2 linked regions of the Thermogemmatispora onikobensis genome follow. The protein of the gene in region 1 binds, or shares a complex with, the protein of each later gene. Links are inferred from orthologs where the notes say so. Each region holds a gene or a part of one and is shown on either strand. Other genes may lie near its edges.

Evidence for each region.
Region 2: the proteins of mnmE (region 1) and BGC09_RS20715 are in contact, whole or in part, in a solved structure (PDB 9HIP), measured with the Escherichia coli proteins. The link is inferred for Thermogemmatispora onikobensis from one-to-one orthologs.

Annotation. Positions count from the first base shown.
Region 1 is NZ_BDGT01000038.1:46,744-51,493, reverse strand. What follows is about bases 1,226-4,035. They hold mnmE (tRNA uridine-5-carboxymethylaminomethyl(34) synthesis GTPase MnmE), read right to left. Parts: upstream 3,450-4,035; coding sequence 2,001-3,449; downstream 1,226-2,000. Other genes in these bases: fdhD (formate dehydrogenase accessory sulfurtransferase FdhD), read right to left, coding at 3,484-4,035; BGC09_RS16135 (hypothetical protein), read right to left, coding at 1,226-1,939. Also shown: hisS (histidine--tRNA ligase), read left to right, coding at 1-558; more of BGC09_RS16135, read right to left, coding at 698-1,225; more of fdhD, read right to left, coding at 4,036-4,365; BGC09_RS16120 (Fur family transcriptional regulator), read left to right, coding at 4,677-4,750. UniProt on the Escherichia coli protein: Exhibits a very high intrinsic GTPase hydrolysis rate. Involved in the addition of a carboxymethylaminomethyl (cmnm) group at the wobble position (U34) of certain tRNAs, forming tRNA-cmnm(5)s(2)U34.
Region 2 is NZ_BDGT01000076.1:12,531-16,119, reverse strand. Bases 226-3,139 are described here. They hold BGC09_RS20715 (tRNA uridine-5-carboxymethylaminomethyl modification enzyme MnmG/GidA), read right to left. Parts: upstream 2,750-3,139; coding sequence 701-2,749; downstream 226-700. Other genes in these bases: BGC09_RS23045 (hypothetical protein), read right to left, coding at 409-549. UniProt on the Escherichia coli protein: NAD-binding protein involved in the addition of a carboxymethylaminomethyl (cmnm) group at the wobble position (U34) of certain tRNAs, forming tRNA-cmnm(5)s(2)U34.

The DNA.
Region 1 (4,750 bases):
CAGCGCTTCTTGCAGCTCTATGAGGTGCCCTTTGAGCTGAATCCGCTGCTGGTGCGCGGTCTTGACTACTATACTCGTACAGTCTTCGAGTTTACTTCGGAGATGGACAATACGGCGCTCAACGGCGGGGGACGTTACGACGGACTGGCTGAACTCTTGGGCGGTCCTCCTACACCCGGCATTGGCTTCGGTATGGGGATCGAGCGCGTCATTCTGGAGCTGAAGCGCCAGGGGATCGTTCCACCTCCACCCGAGAGACCACGGGCTTTTGTGGTTTCTATGGGCAAGGAGCCAGCACTCAAAGAGGCGGCGGTCCGTCTGATTGCTGAGCTGCGGCATGCCGGCATCAAGGCCGAGATGAGCTACGGTGACCGCAGCCCCAAGGCTCAGATGAAGCAGGCCAATGCTTCGGGCGCCGCCTATGCTCTGATTCTCGGCGAGGAGGAGCTGGCTAACGGGCTGGTCTCTGTCCGCTCACTGCGCGCCGAAGGCGCCGAGGAGGAGGCCCGGCAGGTAGCCGTTCCTCGCGCGGAGGTTCTGCGCTATCTCCAGGGCTGAGGCAAGCGAGGAGGGAGCAGAAGAGCGCTACACTCTCTGGCGTGCGGCCTGCTCTCCCCGCTCACGGCTCTTGTTAAGTAGCTTTCTGACTGAGCGGGCAGCGCGGAAGCAACTCGACAACTGGTCCCAGGAAAGACCTTTAGCTTGCCAGAATGCTCCGATAGTTCGCCGGCAGCCGGCAACCGCGATAGAGCGCCCCGAGCAATGCTGGCTGTGTCTGGACCTGAACCGCTCCCCGTGGACAGCTGAGCGTCAATGTACGGGCTCCCATCCCCAGGTCTTGCCTTAAAGGCTTGGGATGTCCTCTAACATCTACAACACCAATCGGCCAGAGTTGCCCATCGATGATAAAGTCTTGCCCACTGAAGTAGAAGAAGGGGACACGGTAGCCCATCGCCGTACGCACATCGCTAATCAATGACAGGATGTGGGCGATGGCGATCTCAGTCGGATTGTAGACGTTGAGACCGCAGCCCTGGAAACAGCCCGTGCCCTCGACAACCCAGATGTGCTCTCCCAGCTTGCCGCTGTTGAGATCAAGGCCAAACTGTTGCGCCCAGAAGGCCAGCAGCCCGTAGAGATTGTTCACGTAATCGCCAGGATAACCATTGTGCCAGCTATCGATGAGGCCCAGGGTCTGGCTGCGCCAGCTCCAGTGACCACCTGGATGGACAAGCGTATTCATGGCGGTCTGCATCTCATTCAGGTAGGCCACACGGGTCATGAGCTTGCCGTAGTCGTCCGGGACAACCAGAGGATCAACCGAGCCGAGAATGACCTTGGCGCCGGGATCATAGGTCTGCACGGCCTGAGCACAAAGATCATAGAAGCGCGCAAAGCGTTCAGGAGTGACATAGGTTGTCCAGGCGTCCAGCTTCATCTGTTCGTTGCCGCATTGTATGGCATCCGCCCCCGCTAAAGCGGCATCCTGGATAATGTTGGCATCGTAAAGGCGGGGCGGCCCCGCACTCGGCTGGCACAGCGTCAGCAAGACATGGAAACCAGCCGCATGCATGCTGGCAACGGCATTTTTGAGAGCGCTGCCCTGTAAACCAGCAGCACCACAGCTGTGGTCTCCCAGCCGAACCCAGGCAATGCCTCCAGCCGCGGCAGCAGTACGTCCCTCAACGCCAAGGACGGTAGCCGGATCGCGCGTCGGCGAGGGGGTTGGCGAAGGAGTGGGTGTCGGCGTGAAGGTCGGCGTTGGCGAAGGGGTCGGCGTCGGTCGCTGCGCCACCGGCACCGGCGTTGGCGTGGCCTCGCTCCCTACCATACCCGCCAGCGCTACCCGGTAGGCCAGGGCGGTCAGGACGATACTGCTCAGAACGATAGCAACAACGACGAGCAGCGTCGAGCGCTTGAGACTGTTTCTAAAGATCATCTTTCTTCTTCAGAGACTATTACAAATAAATCAATACATGATCAAACAAAAAGAGCGTTTGTTACTTGCCAATGCAGAATTCGCTGAAGATGCGTTCAAGCAGGTCGGCGCTGGCCGTCTCGCCAGTGATCTCGCCGAGGGCCTGGCAGGCAGCCTGCAGATCGATGGAGACAAAGTCGAGGGGCAGATCCTGCTCCAAGGTGGCCAGGGCTGCCTGCAAGTGCTGCGAGGCCAGGCGCAGGGCCTCCTGATGGCGCAGGTTTGTCACCAGCACGCTATCGCTTTGCAGTGCTCTGCCAGCCAGCACCAGGTTGGCGATCGTCTCCTCCAACTGGCTCAGTCCCTCGCCTGTCAGCGTTGAGGTCATCACCAGTGGAGCCTGGGGCCAGAAGCGGCGCACCTGCTCAAGCGGCAACGAGCGCGGGCGATCGATCTTATTCAGCACCAGAATCACCGGGCGTCCAGCGCGGCCATTGGCCGCCTCACTGCCCTCGTGGCCAAACCCCAGACGCTGGAGTTCCTCGCAGACCTGGCGATCTTGAGCGGTGAAATCTTCAGCGCCGTCGAAGACCAGCAGCACCAGGTCAGCGCTCTCCGCCGCGGCGCGGCTGCGCTGAATACCAATCTGCTCGACCGGGTCATCGGTAGGGGTGATTCCAGCGGTGTCGATCAGATGTAGAGGAATGCCCCGAAGATTGGCCACTTCCTCAACGGTATCGCGGGTTGTGCCGGCGATCGGCGTAACGATGGCGCGTTCACTGCGCAGCAGGGCATTCAGGAGGCTTGATTTGCCAACATTGGGACGACCGATGATGACGGTGCGCAGGCCGTGACGATAGAGGCGCCCCTGTTCCGCCCCGGCCAGCAATTCATCGATCAGGCTCAGGGCCGCCAGCATCGGGGGACGCAACTCGTCGGCGCGTGGAGTAGGAATATCATCTTCGGGGAAATCAATGCTCGCCTCGATACGGGCCAGGACCCCCAGCACTGTCTGTCGAGCCTCGCGCAAACGGACCGAGACGCGCCCCTGCAGCTGCTGCATGGCCAGCCGCAACCCCGCCTCGGTGCGGGCGCTGATGACATCCATGACCGCCTCCGCCTGCGCCAGATCGAGGCGTCCATTGAGAAAGGCGCGCAGCGTAAACTCCCCCGGCTGCGCCAGTCGGGCCCCATGTTCCAGCACGAGGCGCAGCATGCGCTGCAAGACGAGCGGCCCGCCATGCCCCTGAATCTCAACGACATCTTCGCGCGTATAGGTGTGGGGCCGACGCATGAAAGCCACCAGCACCTCATCGAGCACCTCACCGCTACGCGGATCAACAATCCGCCCATAGGTCAGCTGGTGCGAAGGAGGGAGCGTCTGCTCCCCACCGGGACGGCGGAAGAGCGGGAGCACGATGGAGAAAGCTGCCTCCCCACTCACACGCACAATGCCTACGCCTCCCACACCAGGAGGGGTAGCGATCGCTGCTATGGTGTCACTCTGCATGGCTCCTCGCATAGTCCGCATTATAGCCCCGTCCTTCCCAGCACGCAAGAGGACTTCAGCCCGCGGCGAGCAAACGCTCAGGGTGCGTGTAGACGTTCATTGAACGCCCTCGCAGGAAGCCAACGAGCGTGATGCCCGCCTGCTCCGCCAGCTCCACCGCCAGACTCGATGGGGCCGAGATCGCCGCAACACAAGGGATACGGGCAGAGAGAGCTTTCTGTATAATTTCGAACGAGGTCCGCCCGCTGACCATGAGAATATGCTCGCGGTAGGGAAAGTTGCCCTGAAGCAGTCCCCAGCCCACGAGCTTGTCCACCGCATTATGCCGCCCGACATCCTCGCGTAGGAGCAACAGCTCACCCTGGAGCGAGAAGAGGGCCGCCGCGTGCAGGCCGCCAGTATGGGAGAAGACAGCCTGAGCCACCCGCAGCCGCTCAGGCAGCGCGTAGAGGGTCTCGGCCCGCAGGCGCAGCGTATCTGGCTCAAGCGGCGCAAGCGAGCTCAGCAGGTCCGCAATGCTATTCTTGCCACACAGCCCGCAGCTAGAGGAGACCGCAAAGTGGCGCTCAAAGGTAGCCTGGCAGACGGCACCACCATCGGCTTGTTCCTCCTGGGCCTCGCTGGTGCGCAAAGTGACCTCGATGACGTTGGGCAGCGGGAGACCATCGGCGTCGAGAGCTTCCTCGACACGCAGCACCTCCTGCCCCGAGCGAATGAGGCCCTCATTCAAAAGGAAGCCCAGAGCGAGCTCGCGATCGTGGCCCGGGGTGCGCATGATGATCGCGAGGCTGCGCTGGTTGAGCCGGACCTCCAGCGGCTCTTCAACAGCCAGCGCCTCGTCGCGCGACTGAGCATCTTCTCCCTCCCAGTGCAGCACGCGCGCACTCATGACGCGCAGAGGATCAACGATAGAGCGCCAAAATTGGGTAGCAGTCATAGGGCCATCCTCCTTCGCTTCGTCGCACTGTGCACTCATCAGCTGAGCAGGCTTGCTCACAACGGCAAGCGGGAAGACCACGCCGTTCTTCTCTTATTCTATAAGCATTCAAGATCGTCTCTACCCATCCCGATTGACGCCTCGCCTCTGGCCATGCTAGGATTCAGGCAAGATTGCGCATCCAATCGATCGATCGATCGATCCAGCCAGCCATTCATGCATTCTCACCCAGAGCAAAGAGAGCTGTCAGACTATCCCTGGCGAGCTGAAGACAGCCCAGCTCAGGTCAATTGCACATCGAGGTTTGAGCAATGCATCACTCTGTCAAGTCGTCGAGCGAGTTTCTGCGCAAGCGCGGCTACCGTCTCACGCCGCAGCGCTCGAT
Region 2 (3,589 bases), on another replicon or contig:
CCTTCACTGTGTTTGCTGCGCTTGATGCGACGAAGCACAGCCTGGACACGCGCGACCAGCTCCTGGTGATCGAAAGGCTTACAAATATAGTCGTCAGCCCCAATATGAAAGCCTTTGAGCTTAGACTCCATGCTATCCTGGGCGGTCATGAAGATCAGAGGAATATCGTAACCCTCCGCTCGCAACCTGGCAGTAAACTCGAAACCGCTCTGATAGGGCATGGCAATGTCGAGGATCAACAGGTCAGGCTCGCGCTTCTGGATCATCTGCATGGCCCCACGAGGGTTGTCCGTGACTTCAACTTCGTAGCCTTCCTGTTTCAAGGCAAACTGCACCAGCGCAGTTGTAAACTGGCTATCATCAACCACAAGGATATACACAGTTCTTCCCCTCTTCAGCACATAGTGCTCAGCCGCCGGGAACGGGGAAGGTCCGCAGTCCATCCAGCTTTGGGCTGCGCTCTGCCTCACGGCCCGGCAGGATGAGCATGCTGTTCGGACACATCGCTATAGAAGCAAAGGAGCGTAGTAGCCTAAGCAGTAGCCGCATGCCATGCCTCCTTGCATCCCTCTCCAGGCCAGGACAACCGACGGTCGTCTCTACTTACCACGGTCCATCAACAATGCGCCAGAGGTTGATCACCGTTCTCCTCCCTCTGTGCTTTGCCCTCGCCCCTTGCTTTGCTGACCGGGGGCACCTATTACGAGACAGCTTTCGTCGCCGCTCGTAGCTTCTCCACATAGACCATCAGAATAGCGATATCCGCCGGCGTGACTCCCTCAATACGTGAGGCCTGTCCAACCGTGCGTGGGCGCAAGCGGGCCAGCTTCTGCCGCGCTTCCGTCCGTAAGTGGGGAATGCTCTGATAATCAAGACCCTCGGGAATGAGGAGTCCCTCAAGACGCTGAGCCTGCCGAACCAACTGTTGCTGTTTTTGAACATAATATTCGTATTTAACCTGTAATTCAACCTCTTGCGCGACATCGGGGGGAAGTGCGGGCAAAGGCGGCTCAGCGTTCGCGCGCTCTTCGTTCTGGAAGGCAAGGCGGGCCAGTTCTGCGACCTGTCCATAGTGCACCTCGGGACGCCGCAACAAATCGCGAGCCGAGGTCATCTGACCAAGCGGAGCGATGCCAACCTCGCGCGCGGCAGACTCGACACTGCGCGAGGAAGTCAAGATCACCTTGCTCAGGCGTCCCAGGGCCTGCTCAATCTGCTCGCGCTTGTGCAGCACTTGGGCATAGCGTTGTTCATCGATGAGGCCCAGGCGATAGGCGTAGTCGCTCAGGCGCAGATCAGCGCTATCGGCGCGCAGGAGGAGGCGATACTCGGCTTGCGAAGTATGCAGGCGATAGGGCTCGCTGAGGGGACGAGTGACCAGGTCGTCGATGAGAACGCCGATATAGGCTTCGTGTCGGCCCAGGACGAAGCCCGCCTCACCGCGGGCATAGAGAGCGGCATTGATGCCGGCCATCATCCCCTGGGCTGCCGCCTCCTCATAGCCCGAGGTGCCGTTGATCTGGCCGGCCAGAAAGAGGCCGGCTACGGCCCGCGTCTGCAGGGTCGGCATGAGCTGATAAGGGGGAACATAATCGTATTCGACGGCGTATCCAAAGCGGACAATCTCCACGCGCTCCAGGGCCGGAATAGAGCGCAGCATGGCCAGCTGCACATCCTCGGGAAGGCTGGTGTTCATCCCCTGCACGTAGACCTCGCCCGTGCGCCAACCCTCCGGCTCCAAAAAGACCTGATGGGAGGGCTTTTCAGCGAAACGTACCACCTTATCCTCGATCGATGGACAATAGCGGGGCCCGATGCCTTCGATGAGGCCATTGAAGAGAGGAGAGCGATGCAGGTTGGAGCGAATCACCTCATGGGTGCGCTCGTTGGTGCGCACCAGATAGCAAGGCAACTGCGGACGCCAGCCGTGGAGATCCTCATCGGTAACCGGATAGACCGGATTAGGCCGCCCGCCGGGCAGCTGCACATCGGCCCGGGCGGCTTCATCCCAGGAGAAATAGAGGGGAACGCGGCTGCCCGGCTGCGGCTCAGTCTGACTGAAATCGATGGTGCGCGCATCGATGCGTGGCGGTGTTCCGGTTTTGAAACGGCGCACCTCCAGGCCAAAGGCACGCAGCGAGTCGGCGACTCCCAGCGAGGGACCCTCGCCAGCGCGTCCGCCCGGCTGCGTCTTCTCGCCCACCACGAGGCGCCCATTGAGAAAAGTGCCCGTTGTCAGCACAACCGCCTTCGCCTCATACTGCCAGCCGGTACTGGTCACGACCCCGCGAATAGCCGGGCGTCCGTCTTGCCCCTGCTCATAGAGAAAGTGCGTGATCGTCGCCTGCTTCAGCTCAAGATGAGGCTGAGCTTCTAATGCAAATTTCATCGCCAGGCGATAGGCCTGCTTGTCACATTGAGCGCGCAGGGCCTGGACCGCTGGCCCTTTGCCAGTGTTGAGTAAGCGGATCTGAATGAAGGTGCGATCCGTGTTGCGCCCAACTTCGCCGCCAAGGGCATCGATTTCCTTGATCAGGTGCCCCTTCGCTGGTCCACCCATTGAGGGATTGCAGGGCATGAGCGCAATGCTGTCCAGGTTCATGGTGAGTAGCAGTGTCTTACGGCCCATACGCGCGCTGGCCAGGGCGGCCTCGCAGCCGGCATGGCCTGCCCCAACCACGATCACCTCATACGTGCCTCGCTGTTGCCCTTCAGCGGAAAGACTCTGAGTGCCTGCTTCGTTTGTCATTTGTTGCGTTCCGCCCACTTACATGTCATGTACATGTATAACGATCACTCTGGTATTATGCCGCAGATAAAAAGGCACGTCAATACAGCCACCGCCGCCTTTGACAAATTGCCCCTCAAGCTGCTCGCTAGAAGCGTATCGGCTCAGCCTCCCCATAGCGGAAGGCGGCCCAGCCCAGGACAAGCCCCTGCTCCTGCGTCTTGACAGGAGCCAATCAGTAAATCCGGCCTTGATCATCATGCTTCCTGCCCCTGGTAGGCAAAGAAAGAGAGCTGAGCTGACGGCCTGGATCGATGAAGCCGGAGATTACTCGCCTCTTGAAGCGGTGGAAGCTGACTTGTCCTCTCCCCTAAGATCTGCTAGAATTGCACTGGGATCTGTAGCATTGCAGAGTTTAAAGCTGACCACAAGGCTGTGTCCCGCTCGAGTGCCAGGGTGGAACAGAAGGCCGAAGTGGCGCAGTGTCCAGGCGTGGACAGATGTTACAGGTGCCCGCCGCCTGGTCAGCCAGGAGACGATGGGGCGATGGCGAAATGGTAGACGCAGGGGACTTAAAATCCCCTGGGGTGAGACCCCCGTGTGGGTTCGAGTCCCACTCGCCCCACCTGTTCCCTCTTCCCGCTCCACACAGCTCCACAGGCCCACTCAGCCCTTTCCCCAACCAGCTCACCCCAGGGCACCTTTGCCTTTCAGATCGACCCTTTTGACCCTGATCCCCTGGGCTACACAGCCCTCCCAAAACCCAAAGCTAACACACTCCCCTGAGCCAGCTAACCATTTGACCGCAGCGTCGACATCCGACCTTCTCTCTTTCTGTCTTCTGAGAGACTTCCGTACCTG